Regions from separate parts of the Plantibacter sp. MCCC 1A11337 genome, predicted to be linked through region 2. Evidence: riboswitches for the same ligand, from Rfam matches in the RefSeq annotation. Region 2 holds a riboswitch; the other holds the start of a gene.
What was found. A riboswitch is a leader RNA that binds a small molecule or an ion and turns the genes downstream of it on or off. The one in region 2 is predicted to bind thiamine pyrophosphate.
Positions count from the first base shown of each region.

Region 1: it holds a riboswitch for thiamine pyrophosphate, as region 2 does, so the genes downstream of both, HOW07_RS19250 (ECF transporter S component) here and thiM (hydroxyethylthiazole kinase) in region 2, are expected to answer to the same signal.

Region 1 is NZ_JABJWX010000001.1:564,857-579,438, reverse strand. It holds gene HOW07_RS02665 (acyltransferase) at 1-464, opposite strand, end outside; gene dinB (DNA polymerase IV) at 547-1,845, shown strand; gene HOW07_RS02655 (hypothetical protein) at 1,855-2,184, shown strand; TPP riboswitch at 2,235-2,343, shown strand; gene HOW07_RS19250 (ECF transporter S component) at 2,419-3,009, shown strand; gene HOW07_RS02645 (ABC transporter ATP-binding protein) at 3,096-4,493, shown strand; gene HOW07_RS02640 (energy-coupling factor transporter transmembrane protein EcfT) at 4,490-5,290, shown strand; gene HOW07_RS02635 (hypothetical protein) at 5,287-5,859, shown strand; tRNA gene HOW07_RS02630 (tRNA-Arg) at 6,018-6,090, opposite strand; gene HOW07_RS02625 (SCO4848 family membrane protein) at 6,121-6,345, opposite strand; gene orn (oligoribonuclease) at 6,398-7,018, shown strand; tRNA gene HOW07_RS02615 (tRNA-His) at 7,069-7,144, shown strand; gene HOW07_RS02610 (metallopeptidase family protein) at 7,200-7,550, shown strand; gene nadE (ammonia-dependent NAD(+) synthetase) at 7,642-8,463, shown strand; gene HOW07_RS02600 (hypothetical protein) at 8,532-9,248, opposite strand; gene HOW07_RS02595 (hypothetical protein) at 9,328-9,528, opposite strand; gene HOW07_RS02590 (single-stranded DNA-binding protein) at 9,811-10,263, shown strand; gene HOW07_RS02585 (hypothetical protein) at 10,286-10,810, shown strand; gene HOW07_RS02580 (amino acid permease) at 10,915-12,360, shown strand; gene ettA (energy-dependent translational throttle protein EttA) at 12,374-14,056, shown strand; gene HOW07_RS02570 (thioesterase family protein) at 14,144-14,582, shown strand, end outside.
Region 2 is NZ_JABJWX010000003.1:33,882-48,463, forward strand. It holds gene HOW07_RS11955 (dihydroxyacetone kinase family protein) at 1-610, opposite strand, end outside; gene HOW07_RS11960 (GNAT family N-acetyltransferase) at 899-1,663, opposite strand; gene HOW07_RS11965 (response regulator transcription factor) at 1,774-2,565, shown strand; gene HOW07_RS11970 (cell wall metabolism sensor histidine kinase WalK) at 2,646-4,193, shown strand; gene HOW07_RS11975 (GntR family transcriptional regulator) at 4,303-4,962, opposite strand; gene HOW07_RS11980 (DMT family transporter) at 4,959-5,933, opposite strand; gene HOW07_RS11985 (hypothetical protein) at 6,049-6,498, opposite strand; gene HOW07_RS11990 (LPXTG cell wall anchor domain-containing protein) at 6,760-9,009, shown strand; gene HOW07_RS11995 (CDP-alcohol phosphatidyltransferase family protein) at 9,114-10,391, shown strand; gene HOW07_RS12000 (HAD family phosphatase) at 10,473-11,156, shown strand; gene HOW07_RS12005 (DUF1622 domain-containing protein) at 11,167-11,688, opposite strand; TPP riboswitch at 11,749-11,849, shown strand; gene thiM (hydroxyethylthiazole kinase) at 11,841-12,692, shown strand; gene thiE (thiamine phosphate synthase) at 12,689-13,399, shown strand; gene HOW07_RS12020 (bifunctional hydroxymethylpyrimidine kinase/phosphomethylpyrimidine kinase) at 13,396-14,582, shown strand, end outside.

The sequences.
Region 1 (14,582 bases), on a different contig from region 2:
TAGGCGGCCAGGAACCAGAGCGGGGACCCGACGCCTGCGGCGACTGCCTCGATGATGGCGGGGTCGACACCGAGCGCCCCGGCGAGCCACAGTCCGACGGCGAGGAAGAGCAGGACCGGGATCGTCGGCAGGGCGAGTCGGAAGACCCGGGACCGGAGGAAGTCGCTGGTCCCGCCACCACGTCGGACGGTGCTGCGCCAGCCGGTGATCGTCGCGAAGCCGCCCACGATGAAGAACAGCGGCATGATCTGGCCGAACCAGGTGCCCGTGTCGAACCACGGTTGCTGCTCGAGCGCCCGGGAGATGCCGATCGCGCCGTCCGGCTCGATCGCCACGGCGACCATCAGGAGGTGGACGACGACCACCGTGACGACGCAGGCGACGCGCACGAGGTCGAGGGCGAGGTCCCGCCCGGAGAGGTCTGGGACCGCCGGGGCCGACCCGGTCCGCGTTCGCGTGCTCATCGCCGGACAGCCTAGCGTCGCCGGGCGCTCCCGCCTCGGCCCTTGTGGAGAGCGTGTCGGAGGCGACTGCGACAATGGAGGTATGAGTCGGCAGGATGGAGCGTCTCGTCGCGTCTCGGCGCACGATGCCGACGACAGCGGTACCCCCATCCTCCATGTCGACATGGACGCGTTCTTCGTCTCGGTCGAGCTCTTGGAACGGCCCGAGCTGCGCGGTCTGCCGATCATCGTGGGCAACAAGGAGGGGCGGTCGGTCGTCACCTCCGCCAGTTACGAGGCTCGCCGGTACGGCGTGCGCGCGGCGATGCCGGTGTCCCAGGCGATGCGGCTCTGTCCGAGCGCCGTCGTGCTGCCGCCCCACCACGGCAGGTACCGCGAGTACTCCGACCGGGTGATGGAGGTGTTCGAGTCGGTCACGCCGCTCGTCGAACCCCTGAGCATCGACGAGGCCTTCCTCGACGTCTCCGGCGCGGTCCGGTTGCTCGGGAGCCCGCGGACGATCGCCGCGCTCGTGAAGCAACGGGTCCTCGACGCGACCGGCTTGCCGTGCTCGGTGGGCCTGGCGGCGACGAAGTACGTCGCGAAGCTCGCTTCCGGCCTGTCCAAGCCCGACGGTCTGCTGGTCGTGCCGGCCGACGAGACCCTGGCGTTCCTCCACCCGTTGCCGGTCGGTGCACTGTGGGGCGTCGGTGGTCGGACGGAGGAGCAGCTGACGAACCGGGGCATCCGGACCATCGGTCAGCTCGCCTCCACCCCGCTGTCGATGCTCCAGCGCGCGGTCGGTGAAGCCTCCGGTCGCCGACTCCTCGAGCTCGCGAACGGGATCGATCCGCGCGGCATCGAGCTGGCACGTCGCGAGAAGAGCGTCAGCCACGAGGTGACCTTCCCGACCGACGTCTCCGACCCGACCATCCTCAGGCGCGAACTGCTGAACCTCGCCGGCCTCGTCGCGATCCGACTCCGGAAGGGCGGCTACGCCGGCCGGACGATCAGCATCCGCGTGCGCTATGCGGACTTCAGCGTCGTCACCCGGTCGCGCACCATCGGCGAGGCCACGAACGTGGGCCGGCGGGTGTACGACGAAGCGGCCTCGCTGTTCGGCGACCTCGATCGCGGCGGACGCCTCGTGCGCCTCGTGGGGGTGAAGGTCGACCAGCTCGTCCCGGCCGATGAGGCCGGTGCCGGGCTCTGGGACCCGGACGAGGAGTGGCGTGAAGCCGAGCAGACGATCGACCGGGTCGCAAGCCGGTTCGGCGATCTCGCGATCGCCCCCGCCTCCCTCCTCGGCAAGCCGAGGCGTCGCGGACTCGGCAGTCGCGGAGACTCGCAGGGTGCTGGGAGCACGGATCAACCCCTTGGACCGGGAGATGCCGAGCGATAGCCTCGCCGTATGACGAATCTCGTGGAGAAGCTGGCAGAACAGGCGAAGGGGCTCGGCGTGACCGCGGCCTATGGGGAGCAGCAGGACATCGACGGGACGAAGCTCGTGCCCGTCGCGCTGACGTACTACGGCTTCGGCGGCGGCTCCGAGGGCGACGGCGACGACGCCCCGAGCGGCGGTGGCGGCGGTGGCGTCTCCATCCCGGTCGGTGCCTACATCAAGACCGACGAGGGTCTCCGTTTCGACCCGAACCTCATCTCGCTGATCGCGGTCGCGATCCCGTTCATCTGGGTGAGCGGCAAGGCGCTCGCCGGCCTCATCAAGGCCCTCAAGAAGTAGCCCCCTCCGTCCAACCCCTGTCGTGCGACCGCGCACGGCAGGGGTTAGACTCGTGCCACCACGGGAGTCCGGTGAACCGGGCTGAGAGGAAGGTATTCGCCTTCGACCGTCGAACCTGATCTGGATCATGCCAGCGCAGGGAGACCATTTCTCGCTATCCCGTGCTCTTTTCCGTCTACAGGAAGGGCACGTATCGTGTCAGCATCGACCAAGATCTCACCCTCTGAACGCGCTGTGTCGCGGACCTTGCGCTGGAGGGTCGTCGACATCGTCGTGGTCGCCGTACTCGGCGTCGCGACCGGCCTCATCTTCTGGGCGTGGAACACGCTCGGATCACTCTGGTACGCGGGTGCCAGCGCCGTCACGCCCGGTTTCGGCGGGATCGCCGTCGGGATATGGCTCCTCGGCGGGGTGCTCGGCGGACTCATCATCCGGAAGCCCGGCGCTGCCCTCCTCGTCGAGACCATCGGGGCGATCGTCTCCGCCCTCATCGGCAACGTATGGGGCATCACGACGGTGTACTCCGGGCTCGCTCAGGGCCTCGGTGCCGAGCTGGTGTTCGCGGCGTTCGCGTACAAGCGCTTCGGCCTCGTTCCGGCGATCCTCGCCGGGGCCGGTGCCGGGGCCGGCGCGTGGCTCCTCGAACTCGTCATGTCGGGCAACCTCGAGAAGGGTGTCGAGTTCAACGCGATCTACCTCGGTTCACTGCTCGTCTCGGGCGCGATCCTCGCCGGTGTCGTCGGCTGGGCACTCGTCAGGGCACTCGCGTCGACCGGAGCGCTCAGTCGGTTCGCGTCGGGGCGGGACGCTCGGCGCGAGGTCTGATCGTGCCGGGAGCGGCTGCGACCGGTCCGGCGCGCGTCGTCGCGCAAGACTGGGGGTGGCGGCATGCCGGTCGGAAGGCCTGGGCGGTGAGCGACCTCGACCTCGTGATCGAACCGGGCGAGCGGGTCCTCCTGCTGGGGGCGTCCGGTGCCGGCAAGTCGACGCTGATCCACGCACTGGCCGGCGTGCTCGGCGGAGCGGACGAGGGGGAGTCCCACGGCTCGCTCCTCGTCGATGGCGTTCCGCCTGAACGAGCGCGGGGTCGCATTGGGCTCGTGCTGCAGGATCCCGACTCGCAGGTGATCCTGTCCAAGGTCGGTGACGACGTCGCCTTCGGCTGCGAGAACCTCGGCGTCGAGCGCGAGGAGATCTGGCGCCGCGTCGACGCCTCGCTGGAGGCCGTCGGACTGGACCTGCCGCTGGACCACTCGACCTCGGCGCTGTCTGGCGGTCAGAAACAGCGGCTGGCCCTCGCCGGCGTACTCGCCATGCACCCCTCGCTCCTCCTGCTCGACGAACCGACCGCGAACCTCGACCCGGCCGGGGTGGCCGAGGTGCGGGACGCCGTCGCTCGGCTGGTCGATGACGGTTCGTCCACCCTGGTCGTCATCGAACACCGCGTCGACGTCTGGCGCGAGCTGATGACCAGGGTCGTCGTGCTCGACGCCGACGGCGGTGTCCTCGCCGACGGGCCACCCGACCTCGTCCTCGACGACGTCGGGCAGCGCCTGGCCGATGCGGGCGTCTGGGTGCCGGGCATCCCGCTGGGGTTGGCCCCTCGTCCGGTGTCCGGCCCATCGGCGGCGGTCATCACGACCGACGACCTGGCGATCGGTCGAACGCGGAAGCAGCCGGTGCAGGAGCACCTGGGGCTCGCGGTGCCCGAAGGCGCGGGGACCGTCATCGTCGGCCCCAACGGCGCGGGGAAGTCCACGCTCGCGCTCACGCTGGCGGGACTGCTGCCGGAGATCACGGGGACGGTGACCGCCGCTCCGCAGCTCGCCGGCAGGCTGGGATCCCGGCCGATCCGCTGGAAGTCGACCGAGTTGCTCACGCGCATCGGGACGGTCTTCCAGGATCCCGAGCACCAGTTCGTCTCATCGACCGTGCGGAACGAGCTCGGTGTCGGCCTGCAGGCCCTCCGCTGGTCCCGGACCGCCATCGACGAGCGGGTCTCCGAGATCCTCGATGCGCTCGGTCTCGGTCGTCTCGCCGAGGCGAACCCGTTCAGTCTCTCGGGCGGTCAGAAGCGCCGGTTGTCGGTGGCCACCGTCCTCGCCGCCCGGCCGGCGGTCATGGTCCTCGACGAACCGACGTTCGGGCAGGATCGACGCACGTGGTTGTCACTCGTCCGCCTGCTGCAGCATGAGCTCGAGCGCGGCGCGACGATCGTCTCCGTCACGCATGACGCGGGGGTCGTCGAGCATCTGGGCGACCATCGCATCCTCCTCGAACCGCCGGAGTTCCAGAGGCGGGCCGCATGACGAGCCTCACGGCAGCGGAGCGCTCGACGGTGCTGCACCATCGACCGCCGCTCGACCGGGTGAATCCGGTGACGAAGGTGCTGGCCGTCCTGATCCTGTCCGTCCCGTTGCTGCTGACGATCGACTGGGTGAGTGCGAGCACGGCGGTCCTGCTCGAAGTGATGCTGTTCCCGCTCTCCGGCCTGCGGTTCACCGCGTTGCTGAAGCGGGCCCTGCCGGTGCTCGTCTTCGCGCCCATCGGCGGGATCAGCATGCTGTTGTACGCGAAGCCGGGAGGGACGGAGTACCTGTCGCTCGGGTTCGTCCGCGTGACGGACAACTCGATCGAGCTGGCGGTCGCCGTGACGATCCGCGTGTTGGCGCTCGGTCTCCCGACGATCCTGCTCTTCGCGCGGGTGGATCCGACCGATCTGGCCGACGGGCTGTCTCAGATCGCGAAGCTGCCGTCGCGGTTCGTGCTCGGGATCCTCGCTGGAGCGCGGATGCTCGGACTCTTCATCGACGACTGGCGCAGTCTCGCGCTCGCCCGTCGTGCCCGTGGGCTGGGGGACCGGGGAGTGGTCCGGCGGTTCGCGTCCATGGCGTTCGTGCTGCTGGTGTTCGCCATCCGCCGCGGGAGCAAACTCGCGACGGCGATGGAGGCGCGGGGGTTCGGGGCACCGATCGAACGCACCTGGGCCAGACCGTCCCGCCTGGGCCGGGCCGATCTTCTGGCCGTCCTGGTGACGATGGTGATCATGGCCCTCGCGCTGTCCACGGCGGTCCTCGCCGGTACGTTCCGGGTCGTGGGCCAGTGAGCGCGGTTCCGCCGGTCCTGCTCGTCGACGGTCGCTCGGGCACGGGGAAGACGACGCTCGCCTCCTCGGTCGCGTCCGCGTTGACGGCCAGCACGGTCGTCCACATGGACGACCTGTATCCGGGATGGGAAGGGCTCGAGGAAGGTGCTCGACTCCTCGTCGAGTGGATCCTCAGACCGTTCGCCGAGCGGCGCGCGGGGGAGTGGCGGCGCTGGGACTGGGAACGGTCCGCCCGTGCGGAGGTGCACCTCGTGCCGAGCGACCGTCCACTCATCGTCGAGGGCTGCGGCTCGTCGTCGCGGGCGTCGCGAATACTCGCCGACACGGCGCTGTGGCTCGACGCGCCGGTGGTCCAGCGCACCGACCGCCTCATCGGGCGCGGTGACGGTGTGGACTGGCTCGCGGGGTGGACCCTCCAGGAGGACGCGTTCATCGAGCGGGAGCGGCCCGACCTCGATGCCGGGCTCCGCATCGAGGCGACCGACGCGGCGGACCAGGTCTCCGCACTCGTCCTCGACGCCCTCGCTCACGACGGTCGTGGACGTTGGAATCCTTGGTTGCGCGAGTGACGATGAGCGTCCGGGTATCGGTCCCTGAGCTTGTCGAGGGGTCAGGGCTCGGGTTCCGGTCCCTGAGCTTGTCGAAGGGTCAGGGCTCGGGTTCCGGTCCCTGAGCTTGTCGAAGGGTCAGGGCTCGGGTTCCGGTCCCTGAGCTTGTCGAAGGGGTGTGCCCCCGGCAGGATTCGAACCTGCGACCAAGAGATTAGAAGGCTCCTGCTCTATCCCCTGAGCTACGGAGGCGGGCGTCGTCCAGGATACCGCAGCGGTGTCTCAGACGCCGACGCCGAGGAGGCCGAGGACACCGAAGACCAGCGACAGGGCTGCGAGGACGAGGGCGATGCTGATGAGGATGACGTGCACGCGCAGGAACGTCGTCGCACGTCCTTGATCGTCGCGTGCACGCGGGTCGGCGACGATCCGCTTGAGGAAGCGGGGCCAGACGACGACGTTGTAGACACCGTTGACGAGCAGCAGGACGGAGATGGCGATGATCACCGCTCGAGTCTACGGAACCGGCGGCGTCGGTCGTGCTGAGTAGACTCGACCCATGAGCACAGCTGGGGACCGTCTGGTCTGGATCGACTGCGAGATGACCGGACTCGAGCTGGAGGTCGACGAACTCGTCGAGATCGCCGTCGTGATCACCGACTTCGAACTGAACATCCTCGACCCGGGTTACTCCGTCGTGATCAAGCCCGATCAGTCGGCACTCGACAACATGGGTGAGTTCGTGACGAACATGCACCGCACTTCGGGGCTGCTCGAGGAGATCCCGAACGGCGTGAGCGTCGCGGACGCGGAGTTCCAGGTCATCGAGTACATCCAGCGCTTCGTCCCCGACGAGTCGAAGGCGCCGCTGGCCGGGAACACCATCGGGACCGACCGAGGGTTCCTCGCGCGCTACATGCCGCGGCTCGACGCCCACCTGCACTACCGCAACGTCGACGTCTCCTCGATCAAGGAACTCGCCCGTCGGTGGTACCCGCGGGTCTACTTCAACGCCCCGTCGAAGCACGGCGGTCATCGCGCGCTGGCGGACATCCTCGAGTCGATCCGTGAGCTCGCCTACTACCGCGGAGCGTTGTTCGTCGACCTCCCCGGCCCGTCCTCCGACGACGCGAAGCAGGTTTCGGAAGCGGTCGTGTCACGGTACGCCCCAAACATGTAATAGACTCATCCAGTCGCTTGTGACGCGGTCTCCGCGGAGCAGGTCGCATGGTGGGTATAGCTCAGTTGGCAGAGCGCCTGGTTGTGGTCCAGGAGGTCGCGGGTTCAAGCCCCGTTACTCACCCCATGTCGTACAGAAGCCGGAGGATCCCTCCGGCTTCTGTCGTATCCGGGGAGTGGGCATGTTGGAGCTGGACACCGAGGCGTTCGAAGCCCTCGTGGTGGACGAACTCGACCGCTTGCCCGACGAGATGGTCGACGGTCTCGACAACGTCGTCTTCGTCGTCGAGGATCGCCCTGAGAACGGCACGCTCGACACGCTCGGATTGTACGACGGTGTCGCTTTGACGGAGCGTGACCGCTACGGCTTCGGCGAGATGCCCGACCGGATCATCGTCTACCGCGAGCCGCATCTGGCGGCATGCGAGACGCTCGACGAGCTCGCCGACGAGATCCACACCACCCTGGTCCACGAGATCGCGCACTTCTACGGGATCGACGACGAGCGGCTGCACGAGCTCGGCTGGGCCTGAGATCCGCCTCGCCCACCGAGTCGTGTTTCCGGTGTGTTGCAAGTGCCTCGGAGTTCCGGGTACGCCTCCGGCGAGCGAGTAGCCTGGGGACATGCGCGAGATCCAGGCCCGCATCATTGCGGAACTCCATGTCAGCCCCACGATCGACCCGGCGGCCGAGGTCCGTTCCCGGATCGACTTCCTGAAGTCGTACCTGCGGGCGACACACACGAAGGGGTTCGTGCTCGGGATCAGCGGGGGACAGGACTCGTCGCTCGCCGGGCGCCTGTGCCAGCTCGCGGCGGAAGAGGTCCGAGCCGAGGGTGGGGAGGCCCGGTTCGTCGCCGTCCGTCTGCCGTACGCCGTGCAGCACGACGAGGACGACGCCCAGTTGGCGTTGTCGTTCATCCGTCCGGACGATTCCGTCGTGTTCAACATCCAGCGCGCGGTCGACGGGTTCGAAGCCGAGTACGCGGATGCGACCGGCGAACCCCTCAGCGACTTCGTCAAGGGCAACGCGAAGGCGCGGGCACGCATGGTCGCGCAGTATGCGATCGCCGGTCAGCAGGGGCTCCTGGTGGTCGGGACGGACCACGCGGCCGAGGCGGTCACCGGCTTCTTCACGAAGTTCGGCGACGGCGGGGCCGACGTGCTCCCGCTCAGTGGCCTGACGAAGCGCCAGGGGCGTGCGCTCCTGGAGTCGCTCGACGCTCCGGAACGGCTCTACCTGAAGGCACCGACCGCCGATCTCCTCGACGGCACTCCCGGCCAGACCGATGAGGAGAACCTCGGACTCAGCTACCAGCAGATCGACGACTTCCTCGAGGGGAACGAGATCGATCCGGTGGCCGCCGAAGCGATCGAGACCCGATATGCGGCGACGGAGCACAAGCGCCAGGTCCCGGTCAGCAAGTTCGACACCTGGTGGCGCTGACCACGAACCCCTGACACGAAGACGGCGGCCCGATCGGTTGATCGGGCCGCCGTCTGTCGGTCTCGCGGTCAGCTGACGCTGGACTGCTTGCGTTCGGCTTCCAGGACCGCGACGTCGTCGATGATGCGCTGCGTCGTGCTGGTGTTGATCGTGCCGCCCGTCGAGCGGGTGATGTCACCGGGCCGTGAAGCCGGCGCGGTGGATGCGGGCTTCACCTCGGCGTACTGCTCGTGGTGCTGCTTGGCGACCCAGGCCTCCTGCTCCGCGACGAGCGCCTGTTCCGATCCGCTGGACTCGGCGCGCCAGCGACGGAGGTCGCCGTCGAAGTCCTTCCGGGCCCGTGCCGGCTTCTTCGACCACTCGACGAGGCGGTCGCGGAATTCCTCGACCACCGGGTCCAACTCGTACCCGAACGTCGCGGAGTTGCGCTTCATCTCGTGGAGCTGGTGATTCGCCCAGTCCGCGGCGACGGCCGCACCCTTGATCGGGCTGAGTCGCACGAGCGTGTCGGCCTGGGCGACCGCCCGATCGCTGAGCACCTGCTCCTGCGGGGTGAGCGAGTTCCAGACGCTGGCCTCGGTGGCGGCGTCGACGAGCGCCAGGATCGCGACGTTCTTCTGCTCTCGATCGCGCTGGTCCACGATGGCCCGAAGCGCGCGACGGCTTGCGCCGGCGGCGACGAGGGAGGACACCACGACGGCCACGATGAAGAGGGCCGCAGCGAACAGCATGGGGCGGACCTCAGCTGAGGTCACCCACTCTACGAAGTCATTCCACCACTGCATGGGCCGCAGACTACCCCTCGTTCGGGCGTGAACACGGGCGACGCACCGGGTTCGACGGGAACGGCGGGAGGGTCGTCGTTCAGTTGCGGAAGGCGTCGATGGCGACCGCGAGATCGCTGAAGCTGCCCAATGGGGCGTACCCGAGGACCGCCGGTCGGAAGCGGTTGGCCCGGTACTCCGGAACGCCGTCCGCTCCGACGGCCTCGATGTTGCCGAGCACACGGCCGTCGGGGGTCGTCACGCGCCAGTAGCCGGGACGGATGCTCAGGGCGTTGGGCATGGGACTCCTCCTGCGCTGGTGGGGTGATGCCGGACGGGGACTGCCGGCTGGTACTCGTCAGCGTATGCGGGGCCACCGACATCGGCCCTGGTCGGGGCGGAACGAGGGTCCTCCACAGCGAGGTGCGCGGTTGTGGACATCGACGAGGGCCGCCCGGCTCGACACAGGGCCTACGGGATCGGTGAGGCTGGGAGCGCGTCCGGGGTGGCGATCGGCACGGACCCGCCCCGGACGCTTCGGCGATCCACCGCCAAGATCGTCGGATCGACAGGAGAGGAACCCATGAACGACCAGATCACCGTCTGCGGACACGTCGCGACAGACCCGAAGCACCATCGCACGACGTCCGGGCTGGACATCACCAGTTTCCGCCTGGCGTCGCAGCAACGTCGGTACGACCAGAAGCAGGGCTCCTGGGTGGCGCAGGAGACGAACTGGTACACGGTGAGCGCCTTCCGTGGATTGGCGACCGCCTCCGCCACATCGATCGTCAAAGGACAACGCGTGATCGTCCTCGGTCGGTTGCGGATCCGCGACTGGGAGCAGGGTGAGCGACGAGGGACGTCGGTCGACATCGAAGCCGATCACATCGGGCCCGACATCGGCTGGCAGCCGAAGGGGGCCGTCGAGTCGCCGGTCGGAGCTGGGGCGAGTCCGGCGTCCGCCGCATCCGAGTCGACCGGATCCGGAACCGGGGAGTGGGCGTCGGCGCCGCCGCAGGACACGCCGTTCTGACGCGCCACGTAGACTGCTCGACGTGCAGAAGAGCCTCCGCGACCGCCCCGCCTCAGCCGTCACCTCGATCCGTCGCCGCTCGTCGATCGCCGGCGTACGGGCCGGCGTGGTGCTCGGCCTGCTCGGCATCGCCGTGACGGGTTGCACCCAGCCCGCTCCCGAGCCGACGGCCACGCCGAGCCAGACGCCGACCGCCACTGAGACGGCTCCGGCGGCGCCGGTGCTGCTCCCCGAGGGCACCGCCTCCGACAACCTGCCGTTCTTCGACGCGGTCAACGCCGCCACGCTCGCCGCGAACCCCGCCGCTGGCGGTCAGGCGATCATCGACGGTCTCGTCGCCGCCGGCTTCCCGAAGGCGGAGATGGAGGTCTCCTCGGACACGACGAGCATCGGCGAGCCGGCCGACTCGATCCAGTTCGCCATCCGGTGGCAAGGACAATGCATCCTCGGGCAGAACGGGCCGGCGACGGGATACCACTCGTCGGTGGTGTCGCAGCTCGACACCGGGCGATGCCTCGTCGGGGTCACCCGCGCGATCGACTGGTAGAGCCGCTGACCAGCCCGGGCTGGTGCAAGCTGTGAGCATGCCATAACCTGACATTTCAGATATCGCCACCTCCTGGGTGGCTCGATCCGGAATCGAGGGCCCGCATGAACGCCAACCCATCACCTGGCGGGGAACCTGCCACCGAGGCCGTCTTCCTGGCCGACGGACGTCTCGCCGTCGCTCCTGCGGCGCTGGCGCACACACTCAAGCCTCGTCACCTGGCGCTGATCGCCCTCGGTGGCATGATCGGCGCCGGGCTCCTCGTGGCGTCGAGCACGGCGATCCTCGCAGCGGGGCCCGGCGTGATCCTCGCGTACGCCCTGGCCGGCGTGGTCGTGGTGCTCGTCATGCGCATGCTGGGGGAGATGGCCTCCGCGTCGCCCGAGACCGGGTCGTTCTCCGCCTACGCCTCGCGATTCATCGGACCCTGGGCCGGTCTCGCGATCGGATGGCTCTACTGGTGGTTCTGGGTCGTGGTCGTCGGCATCGAGGCGACCGCCGCAGCGCAGGTCGTGAGCCAGTGGGTGCCAGGTCTCCCGCAATGGATCCCGGCGCTCGTCATCACCGTCGCGTTCCTCGCCGCCAACCTCGTCTCGGTGAAGTCCTTCGGTGAGTTCGAGTTCTGGTTCTCGTCGATCAAGATCGCGGCCGTGATCCTGTTCATCGCGCTCGGATCGCTCATCATCGTCGGCGTCGTCCCGACCGAGACGGCGACCGTCGCCAATCTCGCTCCGACCGACGGGGGCTTCCTGCCGTTCGGTGTCGGCGGCGTCCTGGCGGCCCTGCTGCCGATCATCTTCTCGATGTTCGGTGCCGAGGTCGCCACGATCGCGGCAGGAGAATCGGTGGACCCGAAGGGTGCCGTCCGGCGAGCGGTGAACTCGGTCGTCTGGCGGATCCTGCTGTTCTACATCGGCTCGATCCTGGTCGTCCTCATCGTGGTGCCGTGGACGGAGATCACGCCGGGGATCAGCCCCTTCGTCACCATGCTGCACGCCGCCGGCATCCCCGGTGCCGGGGTGGCGATGGACATCATCGTGTTCACAGCCCTGTTGTCGACGCTCAACGCGTCGCTGTACACGGCGTCGCGCATGCTGTTCTCGCTCGGGGGCCGCGGGGAGGCCCCGCGAGCAGTCCGCGCGACGACGCGACGCGGCACGCCGGCGGTCGCGATCCTGTGCTCGGCCGTCGTCGGGCTCGTGTGCGTCCTGTTGAACTACCTCGCACCGGACGAGGTCTTCACGTTCCTCGTCAACTCCACCGGCGCGATCGCGATCTTCGTGTGGATCGTGATCGCCGTCGCCCAACTGCGCAGCCGACGGTTCGACCAGGTCTCGGCGTCGGAGAGCTGCGACCGCGTCGGCGGGATCCGCATGTGGGGACACCCGTGGCTCACGGTCATCGTCGTCGTCGCGCTCGTCGCGCTGCTGGCGTCCATGTTCTTCGGCGGACCCGCCCGGCTCCTCGAGGTGACGACGAGTTGCGCGATCGCGGCGGCGGCCGTCGTCGCGGGCATCGTCGTGCAGCGCAAACGACGGGTCCGGCCGTAGACTGGACGGCGACATGGCTGAATACATTTACTCGATGGTCCGCGCCCGCAAGGCGGTCGGCGACAAGCTCATCCTCGACGACGTGACGATGGCGTTCCTGCCCGGAGCGAAGATCGGCGTCGTCGGCCCGAACGGTGCCGGTAAGTCCACGATCCTGAAGATCATGGCGGGGATCGACACCCCCTCGAACGGCGAGGCGAAGCTCACGCCGGGCTTCAGCGTCGGCATCCTCATGCAGGAGCCGGAACTCGACGAGGACAAGACGGTGCTCGAGAACGTCCAGGAGGGCGTCGGCGAGATCAAGGGCAAGATCGACCGCTTCAACGAGATCTCGCTCGCGATGGCCGAGCCCGACGCCGACTTCGACGCCCTGCTCGCCGAGATGGGCGTGCTGCAGGAGGCGATCGACGCCGCTGACGCCTGGGACCTCGACTCGCAGCTGGAGCAGGCGATGGACGCCCTGCGCTGCCCGCCGTCCGACGCCACGGTCGCCCACCTCTCCGGTGGTGAGAAGCGTCGCGTCGCACTCTGCAAGCTCCTCCTGCAGAAGCCCCACCTCCTGCTCCTCGACGAGCCCACCAACCACCTCGACGCCGAGAGCGTGCTCTGGCTCGAACAGCACCTCGCCCAGTACGCGGGCGCCGTGCTCGCCGTCACCCACGACCGGTACTTCCTCGACCACGTCGCAGAGTGGATCTGTGAGGTGGACCGCGGTCGCCTGTACCCCTACGAGGGCAACTACTCCACCTACCTCGAGAAGAAGGGCGAGCGCCTCAACGTCCAGGGCAAGAAGGACGCGAAGCTCGCCAAGCGCCTCGCGAGCGAACTCGAGTGGGTCCGCAGCAACGCGAAGGGCCGCCAGGCGAAGTCGAAGGCGCGTCTCGCTCGCTACGAGGAGATGGCGACGGAGGCCGAGCGCACCAGGAAGCTCGACTTCGAAGAGATCCAGATCCCCGCCGGTCCGCGACTCGGCTCGACGGTCCTCGAGGCCAAGAAGCTCGAGAAGGGCTTCGACGGACGCGTCCTCATCAACGACCTCTCCTTCAGCCTCCCGCGCAACGGCATCGTCGGCATCATCGGCCCCAACGGAGTCGGTAAGACCACGCTGTTCAAGACCATCGTCGGCATCGAGCCGCTCGACGCCGGCGAGCTCAAGGTCGGCGAGACCGTGAAGCTCTCCTACGTCGACCAGTCCCGCGGGGGCATCGACCCCAACAAGACGCTTTGGGAGGTCGTTTCCGAGGGGCTCGACTACATCCAGGTCGGCAACCAGGAGATCCCGTCCCGCGCCTACGTGTCGACGTTCGGATTCAAGGGCCCGGACCAGCAGAAGAAAGCGGGTGTCCTCTCCGGTGGTGAGCGCAACCGCCTGAACCTCGCGCTGACGCTCAAGCAGGGCGGCAACCTCCTCCTGCTCGACGAACCGACCAACGACCTCGACGTCGAGACGCTCTCGAGCCTCGAGAACGCACTCCTCGAGTTCCCGGGTTGTGCCGTGGTCATCACCCACGACCGGTGGTTCCTCGACCGCATCGCGACGCACATCCTGGCGTACGAGGGTACCGAGGAGAACCCGTCGAACTGGCACTGGTTCGAGGGCAACTTCGAGTCCTACGAAGAGGACAAGATCAAGCGCCTCGGACCGGACGCGGCCAAGCCGCACCGCTCCGCGTACCGCAAACTCACGCGCGACTAGGACTCCTGCGAACGGCCCATCGGCTTCTGCCGGTGGGCCGTCGTCCGTTCACGACCCGTACGTCCCCGACCCACGGAGGGCCCAGCAATGACCAGACTCCACGTGCCGATCCCACTGCGGTGGGGCGACCTCGACGCCTTCAACCACGTCAACAACGCCTCGATGCTCAAGCTGCTGGAGGAGGCGCGTGTCCGCGTCTTCTGGATCCCGACGTTGGCGTCGGAGGACGTGCCGCCGACCGCGGTCATCGACGCGAGCCTCGAGGCCGAGACGCTGACGCTCGTGGCACACCAGGAGATCGAGTACCTGGCCCCGATCCCGTACCAGCGTGATCCGCTCGACGTCCAGCTCTGGATGGGCAAGATCGGCGGGGCCAGCCTGCAGGTCGCGTACGAGGTGTACTCGCCGCTGGGCGGGGCATCGCAGACGCTGTACGCCCGAGCCTCGACGACGGTCGTCATGGTGGACGCCAAGACACTCAAGCCGCGCCGGATCTCGGACGTCGAACGTGCCGCATGGGAGCCGT
Region 2 (14,582 bases):
AGAACAGCGGTTCGTCGGCACCGGGCAGCGTGCACCCGGAGAACGCGACACCCATCGAACGGGTCCGGGCGTTGGCCAGGACCGCCACGCGCTCGACATCGTCGATGGAGTACCCACCAGCGGCAGCGCCGCCCGCGACCTTGAAGACGGTGAGGTCGCCCGCGATCCCGCGGCGCTTCTCGAGTTCGGTGGGTGGTGCGCTGAAGATGTCGTCGGTCACGGTGACGGTGCGGCAGTCGATGCCGTCGGCACGCACGGCGTCCTGGGCAGCGGTGAAGTGCAGGACGTCGCCGGCGTAGTTGCCGTAGCTGAGGAGGACACCCCGTCCCTGCTCGCTCGCGCGGACGACGCTCTCCACCTGGTGCGCGGACGGCGAGGCGAAGAGGTTGCCCATGGCCGCACCATGGGCGAGTCCTGGGCCGACGAGGCCGGCGAAGGCGGGGTAGTGGCCGGATCCGCCACCGATCACGAGGGCGACCTCCGGTTCCGCGGACTTCGTGGAGCGCGACACCCCGCCGGAGACCTTGCGTACCCAGCGTCCGTTGGCGCGGACGAAGCCGTCCACCATCTCATCCGCGAAGTCGGCCGGTCGGTTCCAGAGCCTGGTCATCTGCATCTCCTCGTCATCGAGTCCGTCGATCCGGCGCAAGCCGGCACATCGCGATAATCCTATAGGATATTGGAACCGACCGGAACCCTGAGCTGCGCAGAACTCAGGAGACCGCAGGCGGGTCGGCACCGTCGGGCGGCGGCCGGAGACGACGCGCCGGGGAGCACCTGAGTTGCGAACGTGTGACTCCGAGAGGCACACGTCGACGGCGTCCCGACGGCTGAACCTGCCGAGGCTCGAGTGGGGGAGACCCGGCCCCGGCAGGTTCGGCGATCGGGACGCCGGCGATCAGGGACGCGTGGCGGTCGACTCCGTGTGCGCGGATTCGACGCGTTCCGCACGGCGTGCCGCGAGGAGCGAGGGCGTGATCGCGAAGGTGATGCTCGATGAGCGGCGCGGAGCGGTCGCCCGCAGGAAGCCGAGCCGCTCGGCCAGGGCGATGGACCTGGTGTTCTCCGGCTCGATGACGGCCGTCACGGTCTTCGCCCCGACCTCGCGGAACGCCAGGTCGATCATGGCTGCCGAGGCCTCGCTCGCGAGACCACGTCCGCCGACGGCGGGGTCGAGGACCCATCCGATCTCGACCGAGCGCTCGGCGGGCTGGACGTCGCGGAGGTGCAGGGAGACGTCGCCGACGAGCCGTCCGTCGTGCTCGACGGCCAGGGCGAGGAAGTCGCCCGACTGCCAGAGGCGGCTGTGCCGGACGCGGTGGCGCAGGTGCTCGCGAGACGCCTCCCGGTCGCGGACGGGCCACGGCAGGTGCTCGACGACCTCGGGCGTGGACTGGATGCGATACCAGGCCTCGGCGTCCTCCAACCGGTGGCGACGCAGGACGAGACGGTCGGTGCTGATCGGGTGCGCGTCGACCGGAGCCTCGATCCGCGGCCCGCGGAGGAAGCGAGGACGTGAGACGCCTGCCGGGAACAGGGGACGCAGAGCCCGGACCGCGGCGGCGAGGCCGCTCCGGATCCGGTCCGCGGGCTCGGCCGTCGCTCCGGCCGTCCGGCGACGGCGGGGGGCGAACGACGTGCCCAGGGGCTCTGCTCGGGTCATGCCCTCCACGGTAGGCACCGCACCCATGGGCTCGGCCTGAAAAGATATGAGGCCTCTATGAATCGCCCGTCGCTCCCACGCCTCGCAGCTCGACGACGGATAATCGACCCATGCCCTCCGACCTGCCAACGCAGATCGTCGACTCGGGGCGCCGCCGGGCGGTCCTCGCCAAGCTACCGCGGATGTACCGGGCCGACGGTTCACCCATCCGCGTCCTCCTCGTCGACGACGAAGCGGTCCTGACCGACCTCGTGAGCCTGGCCCTCGGCTACGAGGGGTGGGTCGTGGACGTCGCCACCAACGGTCGCGAGGCCGTCCAGCGCTACCGCACGGAACGTCCGGACGTCGTCGTCCTCGACATCATGCTGCCCGACATGGACGGGTTGAGCGTCCTTCGCCAGCTCCGCAGCTTCTCGCAGGGGGAGCCGGAATCGGGCACCCCGACCCTGTTCCTCACCGCACGCGACTCGGTGGACGACCGCATCATGGGACTCACCGCTGGCGGCGACGACTACATGACGAAGCCGTTCTCGCTCGAGGAGCTCGTGGCCCGCCTCCGTGGTCTCCTCCGCCGTACCGCGCACGTCGTGTCCGACGACGACTCCCGCATCACGATCGGCGGGCTCTTCCTCGACGAACGCAGCTACGAGGTCAGCCGCGACGGCGAGCCGGTGGCGCTCACGACGACGGAGTTCGAACTGCTGCGCTACTTCATGCGCAACCCGAAGCGCGTGCTGAGTCGCGCCCAGATCCTCGATCGCGTGTGGAACTACGACTTCGCCGGCAAGGCGAGCATCGTCGACCTCTACGTCTCCTACCTCCGCAAGAAGATCGATGCCGATCGGGCGCCGATGATCCACACCGTCCGCGGTGTCGGATACGTGCTGCGGCCGGTCGAATGAGCACCGCTTCGGTTCCGACTGCGGGCGTGCCGACGCCTCGGGCGGACCGGCGGCACCCGTGGACGCTCCAGCGACGGCTGGTGACGGGCATCGCCGCGGTCATCGCCGCGGTCCTCGCGGTGTCGGGCATCCTCACGATCGTCACGGTCGAAGCGTCGGTCACCGCCGTCGTCGACACCCAGCTCACGGGATCGATGGAGGCCTTCGAACACTCCGTGGTGAAGTTCCACGATCAGCAGGCCGGTGGGGGAGCCGTGGTGGACCCCGATGCCACGCGCGGTGAGCCCGGCTACGTCAAACCGTTCGTCGACTACGTCGGCCACGGGCCCGGCACGCTCATCGCGCTCGTCGCTGACGGTGCGGTCGTCGACTCCGCGCGCTTCACCCAGTCCAACGCGACGGCGCTCGACGTGCGGACGAAGGCGCTCATCGAGGAGGCCGTCGCGGCCGACAGCTCCGAGCGACAGAACATCGAGTTGGGGTCGCTCGGCGGGTACCGGCTCGAGTTCCTCGACCATGGCGACGGCGAGACCCTCGTGGCCGGCGTCTCGCTCGCCACCCCGCGAGCGGCCGTGCAGCAGGAGGCGATCGTCATCGCGATCCTCGCCGTGCTCGCGCTCGCGGTCACCATCATCGGGGCGATCATCGTGGTACGCCTCGGGCTCCGACCATTGTCCCGCGTGGCCGCCGCCGCCGAGGAGGTGTCCACGCTGCAACTCGAGCGCGGTGACACCGGGATCGACGTGCGGGTCGATCAGGCCGACACCGACCCTCGGACGGAGATCGGCAAGGTCGGCGAGGCGCTCAACGGCCTCATCGACCACGTCGACCGCGCACTCGCCGTCCGAGCCGCGACCGACAAGCGCATGCGTCGGTTCGTCACCGACGCGAGCCACGAACTCCGGACGCCGCTCGCCGCGATCCAGGGCTACGCCGAGCTCACCCGTCAGGACAGTGAGAGTCTCCCGCCCATGACGGAGCACGCACTCGCCCGCATCGAGTCGGAGGCGACCCGGATGAGTTCGCTCGTCAGCGAGTTGCTCCTGTTGGCGCGTCTCGACGAGGGCCAGGACCTGCACCTCGACGACGTCGACCTGAGCGACCTCGTCGCCGCCGCCGTGAGCGACGCGGCGGTCTCGGCGCCGGCGCACCACTGGTCGGTCGACGTGCCGGAGCGCGCGATCGTCGTGCGCGGCGACCGCGAGCGCCTGCATCAGCTCGTCGTGAACCTGCTGTCGAACGCCGCCGTGCACACCCCGGCCGGCACCTCCGTGGTCACCCGCATCAGCGCACCGAAGAGTCCCGACGAGCCGCAGCGCGCCTCGCTGACGATCGCCGACGACGGACCCGGCATCGATGAGGCCTTCCTCCCCGAACTCTTCGACCGGTTCGCCCGGGCCGACTCGTCGCGCTCGCGTGCGGCCGGCAGCACGGGTCTCGGCCTGGCGATCGCGTTGTCCATCGCCGAGGGCCACGAAGGCTCGATCGAGGTCGCCTCGTCGTCCGCCGGCACGACGTTCACGGTGACGCTGCCGTGGTCGGGTCCGTCCGAGGAGCACCCCGCGGTCCGGCCTGCGGCCGACGCCACCGGCTCGCTGCCGGAGACGGTCACCTCGACGCGAGGCTGATCGCACGACCGCGGTCGTCGAGTTCGATCCGGTCACCGAGCCGCTCACGGTCACCGAGCTTGTCGAGGCGCCCTTCGACAGGCTCAGGGACCGGACCGGGAGGGGTGGCTCAGGGGCCGGACCGGATGCCTTCGGGGGCCGATCGGCGGAGCGCGATGAGCTGTTCCGCCGAGTGCGCGAGGTGCGCGCGGAGCTCCTCCTCGCCGTGGTCGCCGCTGAGGGCGTCGACGAGTCGGTCGTGCTGGGCGATGAGTTCCTCCGGCGGGAGGACGCTCCGGAGCTGCACCATGAACAGGCCGAGCTCGGCGAGCAGGCCAGCGTGCGCCTCGTCCAGTCGAGTGCTCCGGGCCGCGGCGACGATCGCGTGGTGCAGCTCGGCGTGCGCGACCTCGATGGCGCGGTGATCGCCGGGCCGGTCGATGCAGATGCGTCGGAGGTTGTCGTTCGCCGCGATGATCGAGGCCGGTGGGCGCGACGACGGCTCAGCACGTGTTCGCAGCAGCCGGACCGCCTCGGCCTCGATCGCCGTCCGGTACTCCATGAGGGCGAGCACATCGGCGTCGCTGAACGACCGCACCCGTGCGCCGCGGTAGGCCTCGAACATGACGAGGCGCTCCGCCGCGAGCGCCTGCAGTGCCGCCCGGACGGTGTGCCGGTTGACGCCGAACCGGACGGTGAGGGCGGTCTCCCGCAACGGCTCGTCCGCGCCGAGTCGTCCGTCGAGGATGTCCTCCCGCAGTGCATCCGCGACGGCGTCGACCGCGGTCATCGGGCGACCTCGCGACGATCGGTGCGCGTGGGCACGACGAGGATCGCGAGTCCGGTCACGAGCAGCGCTGCACCGACGACGGTCGACGGCCCGAAGGACTCTCCGAGGAGCAGGATGCCGAGGAGCGTCGCCGTCAACGGCTCGAAGAGGGTGAGCGTCGCGACCCGTGACGCGGGCAACCCGCCGAGCGCGTAGCCGAACAGCAGGTACCCCGCCACCGTGTTCACCAGCGCGAGCCACACGACCGCGAGTGCGCCGGGTGCCGTGAGGATCCAGGCGGTCTCGGTGGCGAGGAGGATCGGCACCGAGACGAGCGCCGCTCCGCCGAAGAGCGCCGCCATGGTGCCGAGCGGTGTCCACCCGTGTTCGATGAGTGCCTTGCTGCAGAGCGTGTACAGGGCGTACGAGGCTCCGGCGCCGACGGACGCGAGCAGCCCGTCCACCGAGACGGTCCCGATCCCGCCGCCCGTCACTCCGGACAGGACGGCGACACCGGTCGCGGCGACGATCGTGGCCAGGAACCAGCGACCGCTCGGGCGCCGGCGATGGATCGCCCATTCGAGGAGGCCGGTGATGGCGGGTGCGGAGCCGAGCGCCGTGAGGGTCCCGATCGCGACACCGTTGCGTTCCACTCCGAGGAAGAAGAACGGCTGGTACGCGGTGACACCGACCGTGCCGACGATGACGGCGACGATCAGGACGGGCCTCCCGAGTTCCACGGCGCGGGGGCGAGGCGGCCTCGTGGACCCGGAGCGATGGGCGAACGCCGCCCACACGAGGACGAGCAACGCTCCGCCGAAGACGATGCGTGCGGCGCCGAAGGCGACCGAACCCACCTCGATCGGCAGGAGCGCGTGAGCCGTCCCTGTCGTCCCGAAGCACACGGCGGCGAGGATCGCGGCGGCGACGGGCAGGCGCCCCGCGGCGGTGCTGCTGCCGGTTGTCGGGGTCGCCATCGGCGAACGGGTCATGGGGACAGCTTGCCGCAAGATTGTGTAACAATCAACGGCTGCATGGGATGTCCGGTACATACGCCACGACGCCCACCCGCTCGAGGAGCGGACGGGCGTCGGGAGGGAGACCGGGTCAGCCGGCGTAACCGCCGCTGATCACCGACACCCCGAGCAGGAGGGCTGCGCCGGCGGCGACGATCAGGGCGAGCGCCAGCATGGTGCCGGAGATGATGACGGCGGTGAGGGCGAAGCCCTTCGACTTCGGCTTGCGGGCGAGCGCGATGATGCCGAGCACGAGCGAGGCGATCGGCAGGAGCACGAACGACGGCGCGACGACCGCGGCGATCGACAGGGCGAACGCGATGATCGACAGTGTCTGGGTCGAGCTCTCGCGGTCGACGGCCGTCGGGGCGGGTACGGGTGCGAGGGGCACGGGCGTCGTCGGCTGGGTCGGCGCGACCTCCTGCACGGGCGTGGCCTGGGTGAGGGGCTCGGGGCCGAACGCTTCGGTCGGGGCGTCTGCCAGGGTCACGTCCTCGGCGGGCGAGATCGTGGTGGACTCGGTTGTGGCTGAGGCGGACATGAACTGGTTCCTTCCTCCGCGGTGTGCGGAGCTGTCTCCGCGGTGTGCGGAGCTGATCGGTTGATGGTTCCAGCCTGCTCGGACCGCCTCCGTTCCGAATCGCCCGCGCGCCTGATCCCCCGTCCTCCTACGGAGGTATCCTGCGCGGCCCGTCCGTGGGCCGCTGGTGCCACACACGGCGACTACCACGGCTCGAGCCGACCCCCGTAAACGGGACAGAGGGGTTTCGCAGGCGACGGGTGTCCGTTTATCCTGGCGCCCATGACCCGCCGCATCGGAGCCGCCGTGCTCGCCCTGCTCGGAGCCTCCGCGCTCGCCCTCACCGCAGCCGTCCCGGCGGCCTCGGCGGCGACCACGTCGAGCTGGGCGACGTGGCCCACGTTCTCCGGTGCATCGGGGTCGTACCAGGGCACCATGACCCTGGCCGGTCAGCCCGCCCTCACCGCGGCGTTGACGAGCGACTCGGTCGGTGGCGGTGGCGTCGGCGTCATCTCCGGCGCCTCGACCTGGCTGGCGGCCTCGACCCCCGTCGGTGCCAAGTACGGCAGCAGCCGGGATCAGCCCTACCTCAACCTCCGCCCGAAGGCGAACAACGCGGCGTCGCCCTCGACCACGACCTACTCCTTCGCGACGCCGACGCCGCCGTCCGGCTGGACCTTCGTCCTCGGCGACATCGACGCCGACCAGGTCACCGTGACGGCGATCGGTCCCGACGGCGCGGCGCTCACCCCTGACGAGCTCGGGTTCAACGGCGGCTTCAACTACTGCGCTCCCGGCCTGGTCGGCAAGCCGTCCTGCACCGGATCCGCAACGGACGTCCCCACCTGGGACCCGACGACGCAGGTACTCCGTGGCAACGACGCCGCTGCGGACACCGCCGGCGCGGCAGGGTGGTTCGAACCCTCCGCCCCGATCTCCAGCCTCACCTTCTCGTTCCGGCAGCGGTCGGGCGCGCCCGTCTACCAGGCGTGGTTCGCGTCGATCGCGCGTGACGTGACCGGCACCGTGACCGACCAGACCGCGGGCCCGCTGGACGGCGTCGGCGTCCGGCTCATCGACCGCGACGGCCGGGTGGTGGCGTCGACCACGACCGCGGGTGGCGGCACCTACACCTTCGCCGGCTACTTCGCGACCGACGGCTACACGGTGCAGCTCGTCCCGCCGACCGGCAAGATCGCCGTCGGTCCTGCACGTGCCGCAGTTGACCTCACGGACACCGACGCCGTCGCGGACTTCACCGTCCGCGACATCGTGCCCGTCGCCGTGTCGGGGACCGCGCTCGACACGGACGGCGTCCCGATCGTCGGTGCCACCGTCACCATCGACGGTGTCGGCAGCGTCGCCACCGACACCGACGGGAACTACCTCTTCGACACCGTGCCGGTCGGCGACCACTCGGTGGTCATCACGCCACCGTCCGGGTACGCGGTCCAGACCGCACCGGCGTCGTTCACCGTGCCGGTCGGCAGCGAGACGCCCATCACCGAGCAGGACTTCGTGCTCGTCGCGAACCCCAGCCTCGGCGGAGTGGTCAGCTCCGGTGGTGTCGGTGTGGCCGGCGTCACCGTGAGCGTCGACGGTCCGAACGGTGTCGAGCGCGCCGTCACGGCCGCCGACGGTTCCTACCGCTTCCCGCTCCTGCCCGCCGGGTCCTACGAGGTCTCGGTCGTCGCCCCCGAGGGGTACGTCGTCTCCGGAACCGCAACCCGGGCGGAGGAGCTCGCCGGCGCCGATCTGGACGCGGTCGACTTCGAGCTCGCTCGGCTCGGCACCGTCATCGGCGACGTCCGGACGGACACCGGCGCCCCGGTGCCCGCCGCGACGGTCACGGTGACGACGCCGGGCGGCCCGGTCGCCCTGACCACGACGGCCGAGGGGTCCTACGGGCTCGCCGACCTGGCGCCGGGCAGCTACGAGGTCACGCTGACCGTCCCGGTCGGGTACTCCGTTCCCGCGGGTGGCGCCACGACCGCCACCGTCGTCGTCGGCACCGACGGCGCTGTCCAGACGGTGCCCACCTTCGTGCTCGTCGCCGACGCCGTGTTCGGCGGCCTCGCCGGAACGGTCGAGACGGACGCCGGTGCTCCGATCGCGGACGTGACCGTGACCGTCGAGACCCCGGCCGGCCCGGTCGACATCACGACTGACGCCGACGGCGCCTATGGCCTCGACGGACTCGCGCCCGGCTCCTACGAGGTGTCCGTGGCGGTCCCGGCGGGCTACACCGCCGAGGGGGTCACCACGGCGACCGCGGTCGTCGCCGCAGACGGTTCCGTGGTCTCGGTGCCGGCCTTCGTCCTCGTTCCCGACGCCGTCGTGCCCGTGCCGTCGGCGAATCCGAGCGACCCCGCCGTTCCGGGCAACTCGGGTCGCCTGCCCTCGACCGGTGCGGACGCGATGCCGTGGATCGTCGCTGCCGGAGCGCTCTTCGTGCTCGGCGCCGCCGGTGTCGTCACCGCGGCCGTCCTGCGTCGTCGACGCGCGAATCGGGACGAACTGTCCGGCGAATGACCGTTTGAACGACCTCTCGGGGATGGGAGGGCGCGGCTCGTCCGTAGACTTGGGCGAGCCGCGCCCCACCCAGGAGTGCGGATCGCACTGCTGAACGGGGATCCGTGGACATCATCGGGTGGGTGAACGACGCCGCGACGGCGCTGCCCGATCCGCTGATCTGGCTCCTCGGGCTCCTGTTCACGACCGCCGAGTCCGGCCTCTGGCTCGGCCTCGTCGTCCCCGGTGAACCGGTGGTGCTCCTCCTCTCGGCCATGCTCGACTCCGCCCCCGGTGCCCTCGTGCTGTTCCTCGCGGTCGCCCTCGGCGGGTCGCTCGGGGACCAGCTCGGCTACCTCGTCGGTCGTCGTTCCGGTGGTCGTCTCCGTGACTCGGCCGCCATCCGGCGCCTCGGTGTCGACGGCTGGGACCGCGCGGTCGAGGCGCTCGAGCGACGCGGGGCCCAGGCCGTCTTCCTCACCCGGCTCGTGCCCGTGCTCCGATGCCTGACACCGACCGCCGCGGGGGTCGCCGGCGTGCCCTACCGGTCGTTCCTCGCGGCATCCCTGCTGGGCTCCCTCCTCTGGTCCGCCGTCTACGTCGGCGTCGGCTCCCTCGTCCGTGCCACGCTCGACACGGTCCGCCAGTACCTCGGCGCCACCGGCTGGGTGCTGCTGTTCGCGCTCGTCGTGGTGGTCACGGTGATCGCGATCGCCCGATTCCGCCGCGGTGCCGCGATCCCCGGTGACGAGGCGATGATCCCGGTGACGCTGCACGAGAAGACGCCGCTCGCGCGCCTCCGGACGCAGCTGTTCTCCGACGACGACTGGAAGAACCTGCCGAACGCGATCACGGCGGGACGTATCGTCCTCCTACCGGTCTTCGCCGCCCTCGTGATCACCGGCTCCTACTGGGCCGCGCTCGTCGTCGGTGCGGTGGTGTTCCTGAGCGACGTCGCCGACGGGCAGATCGCGCGCCGCATGGGCACGGTCTCCGCGCTCGGCACCTGGCTCGACGGGGTCGCCGACCGCCTGACCGTGGTCGTGGTCGCCGCATCGTTCGCCATCGGGCAGATCATCCCATGGCAGGTGTTCGTGGTCATGATCGTCCCCGACCTCTTGCTCGCGTTCGTCGCCGTCGTCGCGTTCCGCGGGACGCCGGAGGTGCCGGTGAGCATCGCCGGCAAGATCCGGACGGTGTTCCTCTTCGTCGGCTTCTTCGCGCTGCTCACGGGCCTCGCGCTCGGCGGCGGGGATCCGGCGTCGGCGCTGTACCGGGTCTTCGGCGGGGTCGGGTTCGTGGCGATCCTGCTCGGACTCCTCGGCCACTTCGTCGCAGCGACCCAGTATGCGCGACGCATGGTCGTCACCTGGCAGCGACAGGGCGTCCGCGCGGCCCGCTGAGCGCCGCGCCGACCATCGTCGGAGGCCCCCACCGGGATGGCACACGGCCACAGCGCAGGCGGCGTCGTTTAGGCTCGGAGCATGCCAGTCGACTATCCGGACCTCGTCATCTTCGACTGCGACGGCACGCTCGTCGACACGGAACGCATCTCCGTCCGGGTGAACCTGCAGCTCCTCAACGAGGTCGGCGGCGACTACACCGAGGCGGAGGTGCGGGAGCTCTTCGTCGGCGCCTCACTCGAGACGTACGCGACGCTGGTCGAGCAGCGCCTCGGGAAGCCGCTCGAGGCCGACTGGATCCAGCGCTGGAGCGACATGTTCCGCGGCATCTGCGAACGTGAGCTCGAGGCGGTCGACGGGGTCGTCGACGCCCTCGACGGTATCGCTGCGACCGGGGTGCCGCTGTGCGTCGCCTCGAACGGGATGCTGCACGACGTCGTCCGCAACCTCGGGCAGGTGGGCATCCACGATCGCTTCGACGGGCGCATCTTCAGCGCGACCGACGTCGCCGTCGGCAAGCCCGCACCCGACCTGTTCCTGCACGCCGCCGCCGACTTCGACACGGCCCCCGAGCGGTGCGCGGTCGTCGAGGACAGCGTCGTCGGCGTCCTGGCTGCCCGTGCGGCCGGCATGACGGTCTACGCCTACGCCGGCGGCATGACGCCCGCCGAGCGGCTCATCGGCGACGGCACCCACGTCTTCGACGACATGCGCCTGCTGCCCGACCTCATCCGCGACACCTGGGCGGCCTCCCCGGCACGCTAGCCGTGCCGCGCTAGCTGCGACTGCGGAGCTCCGGGAAGCCGTCCTCGTCGTCGGGGATCGGCTGCGCCGCGACCGTCGGTGCCGGCGTCGCATCGGACGGTTCGAGATCCTTGGCCGAGGCGTCCTGCTCCTCGGCGCGACGTCGGGTGCGTTCGCCACCGCGCTTGACCGCGCGGTCGAACAACTGCGGGCCGGTCGTCGCCAGGCGCCTCCAGGGGAGGGTGCCCTCGATCTCGATCTGCAGGGAGAAGCTCAGCAGGGTGCGGATGACGACGATGATCGCGAGGACGAGCGCGTCGGTCAGCGACGGCGTCGACGTGACCGTCTTCACGAGGTCTGCGGCCACGAGGATCTCCAGCCCGAGCAGGATGACCGAGCCGATCGTCTCCCGCAGCATCCGGAAGGCCCGAGCGCCGTCGCGCGTGCTCCACCACAGGCGGGCCGAGAGGGTGACGGCGATCACGAAGCCCACGACCATCGCCCCGACACCGGCAACCTCGAAGACGATGGTGACCAGCTCGAAGAAGTCCATCCCTCCATCATCCTCGCCCGCCCGCTGGACGGGAAGCCGGGCCGACCCGCTAGGGTGGTCGCGAGTGACACGGGGTGCCGATCCCACGACGATCGGCTGAGAACACACCCGTCGAACCTGATCTCGTTAGTCCGAGCGAAGGGATGTCGCGAATGAGCGTTCGCACACCGCAGCAGTCCGCCCACCCGTCCACCGACGACTCGTCCGTCGGCGAGTTCGCGAGCGCGTCCGGGGACCTCCTCGAGCGCCTGCGCGAGCACACGCCGCTCGTCCAATCGATCACGAACGCCGTGGTGACGAACTTCACCGCGAACGTGCTGCTCGCCATCGGCGCCGCCCCGGCGATGACCGACATCCCCACCGAGGCCGGTCCGTTCGCCCGCATCGCCTCCGGGGTGCTCCTCAATCTCGGGACGCCGCAGGCGGAGCAGCGCGAGGCGATGGTCGAGGCCGCCTCCGCCGCGAACGACGCCGGCACACCGTGGGTGCTCGACCCCGTGGCCGTCGGCTTCCTACCGGTGCGCACGGCGCTCGCCGCCGACCTCCTCGACCTCCGGCCGACGATCGTCCGCGGCAACGCCAGCGAGATCATCGCCCTCGCCGGACTGGGCGCCGGCGGTCGCGGGGTCGACAGCACCGATTCGGTCGACAGCGCGATCGAGGCGGCCACCGCGATCGCCCGCACCTCGGGCGCCGTCGTCGCGATCTCCGGCCCGACGGACGTCATCACGGACGGTGAGCGCATCGTCCGCTGCTCGAACGGGCACGCCTGGCTCACCCTCGTGACGGGCGGTGGCTGTGCCCTCGGTGCCGTACTCGCCGCCTTCGCCTCACTCGACGACGACCGGTTGCTGACGACGGTCGCGGCGACCACCGCATACACGGTCGCCGCGCAGCTTGCGGCTGCGGAGAGCCGCGGCCCAGGCTCGTTCGCTCCCGCGTTCCTCGACCATCTCCACCTCCTCGAGGCCGACACCGTCCGCAGCCTGGCGGTGATCGCGTGAGCGCCTCGACCACCGCGGACCGGGTCCTCGCGGCCCGTTCGCACGCCGAGCTCGTGCGCCGCGGCATCGCCACCTACCTCGTCACGGACGCCTCGGCCAGCGGGGATCGCGGTGTCCTCGACGTCGTGCGCCGAGCCGTCGACGGCGGGGTGACCGCGGTCCAGCTGCGGGAGAAGACCGCGTCGGCGCGAGCGCTGTTCGACCTGACCGTGCGTGCGGCGGAGGTCGTCGCCGGTCGGGCGCTGCTCCTCGTCGACGACCGAGTGGACGTCTTCCTCGCGGCCCGTTCCGCCGGTGCCGTCGTCCACGGCGTCCACGTGGGTCAGAGCGATCTCCCGGTCGACGCCGTGCGTCGTATCGTGGGACAGGCCGCCGTCGTGGGACTGACGGCGAACACCCCGGCGCACCTCGACGCCGTCGCAGCGCTGTCACCCGGGACGGTCGACTACCTGGGCGTCGGCGTCATCCGCCCGACGACGACGAAGCCGGACCACCCGCAGCCGCTCGGCGTGGAGGGGTTCGCCGCGATCGCCGCAGCGACCCCGCTCCCGTGCGTCGCCATCGGTGGGGTGTCACTGGACGACACGGTCGAGCTCCACGCCGCCGGTGCCGCTGGTCTCGCCGTCGTCTCCGCCATCTGCGCCGCCGACGATCCGGCGGCCGCCGCCCGGGCGTTCCGCAGCGCCTGGACCGAGGTCTCGGCATGAGCGCCGTTGAACCGTCCACGACGCCGGTGTCGTCGAACTCGAACCGGGTGCACGGTCGACGACCCGTCACGATCCGCGAGACACCCCGGGTGCTGAGCATCGCCGGGACCGACCCGACCGGTGGCGCCGGGATCCAGGCCGATCTCAAGAGCATCGCCGCGAACGGCGGATACGGCATGGCGGTCGTCACCGCGCTCGTCGCGCAGAACACCCGGGGCGTCCGGTCCGTGCACACTCCGCCCGTCGGGTTCCTCCGCGAGCAGTTGGACGCGGTCGCGGACGACGTGGTGATCGACGCGGTCAAGATCGGGATGCTGGGCGATGTCGCGATCATCGACACCGTGTCGAGCTGGCTGCAGGAGACCGAGACCGGACCCGTCGTCCTCGACCCGGTGATGGTGGCGACGAGCGGCGACCGTCTCCTCCACCGCGACGCCGAAGCGGCCATGCGCGCGCTCCTTCCGCACGTCGACCTCGTGACCCCGAACCTGCCGGAGCTCGCCGTCCTCGCGGACGAACCGGTGGCGACGAGTTGGGCCGACGCACTCGCGCAGGCGGAACGGGTCTCGGTGCAGGCGGGCGTGATCGTGCTCGTGAAGGGCGGGCACCTGACGGCGACGACCGCGTGCCCGGATGCGCTCGTCGACGCCATCGGTGGTCTGGGCGACGACGGATCACTCGTCGAGTTCGACGGTGCGCGGGTCGACACGATGAACACCCATGGGACCGGGTGCTCCCTGTCGAGCGCGATGGCCACCCTCGTCGCCCGGTCGGGGTCCTGGACCGTGGCGCTCGGCGAGGCGAAGGCGTGGCTCACGACGAGCCTCCGGCACGCGGACGCGCTCGAGGTCGGCTCGGGCAACGGTCCGATCAGCCACTTCGCCGAGCTGTGGGCAGCGGGCGGGACGACCTCACGGCGGCAGGGCGGTGCCGACATCGTCGCGGACTGGTGGGAGGAGATCGCCGAGGTGCGGACGCGGATCGATCACCTGCCGTTCGTGACCACGCTCGCGGACGGCACCCTCGATCCGGCCCGGTTCGCCTGGTACCTGCAGCAGGACGCGATCTACCTGCGGGCGTATTCCCGGGTCCTCGCACGAGCGAGTGCCTTGGCTCCGACGGCCGAGGAGCAGGTGTTCTGGGCGACGGGCGCGGCGGGCTCGATCGAGGCCGAGATGGAGCT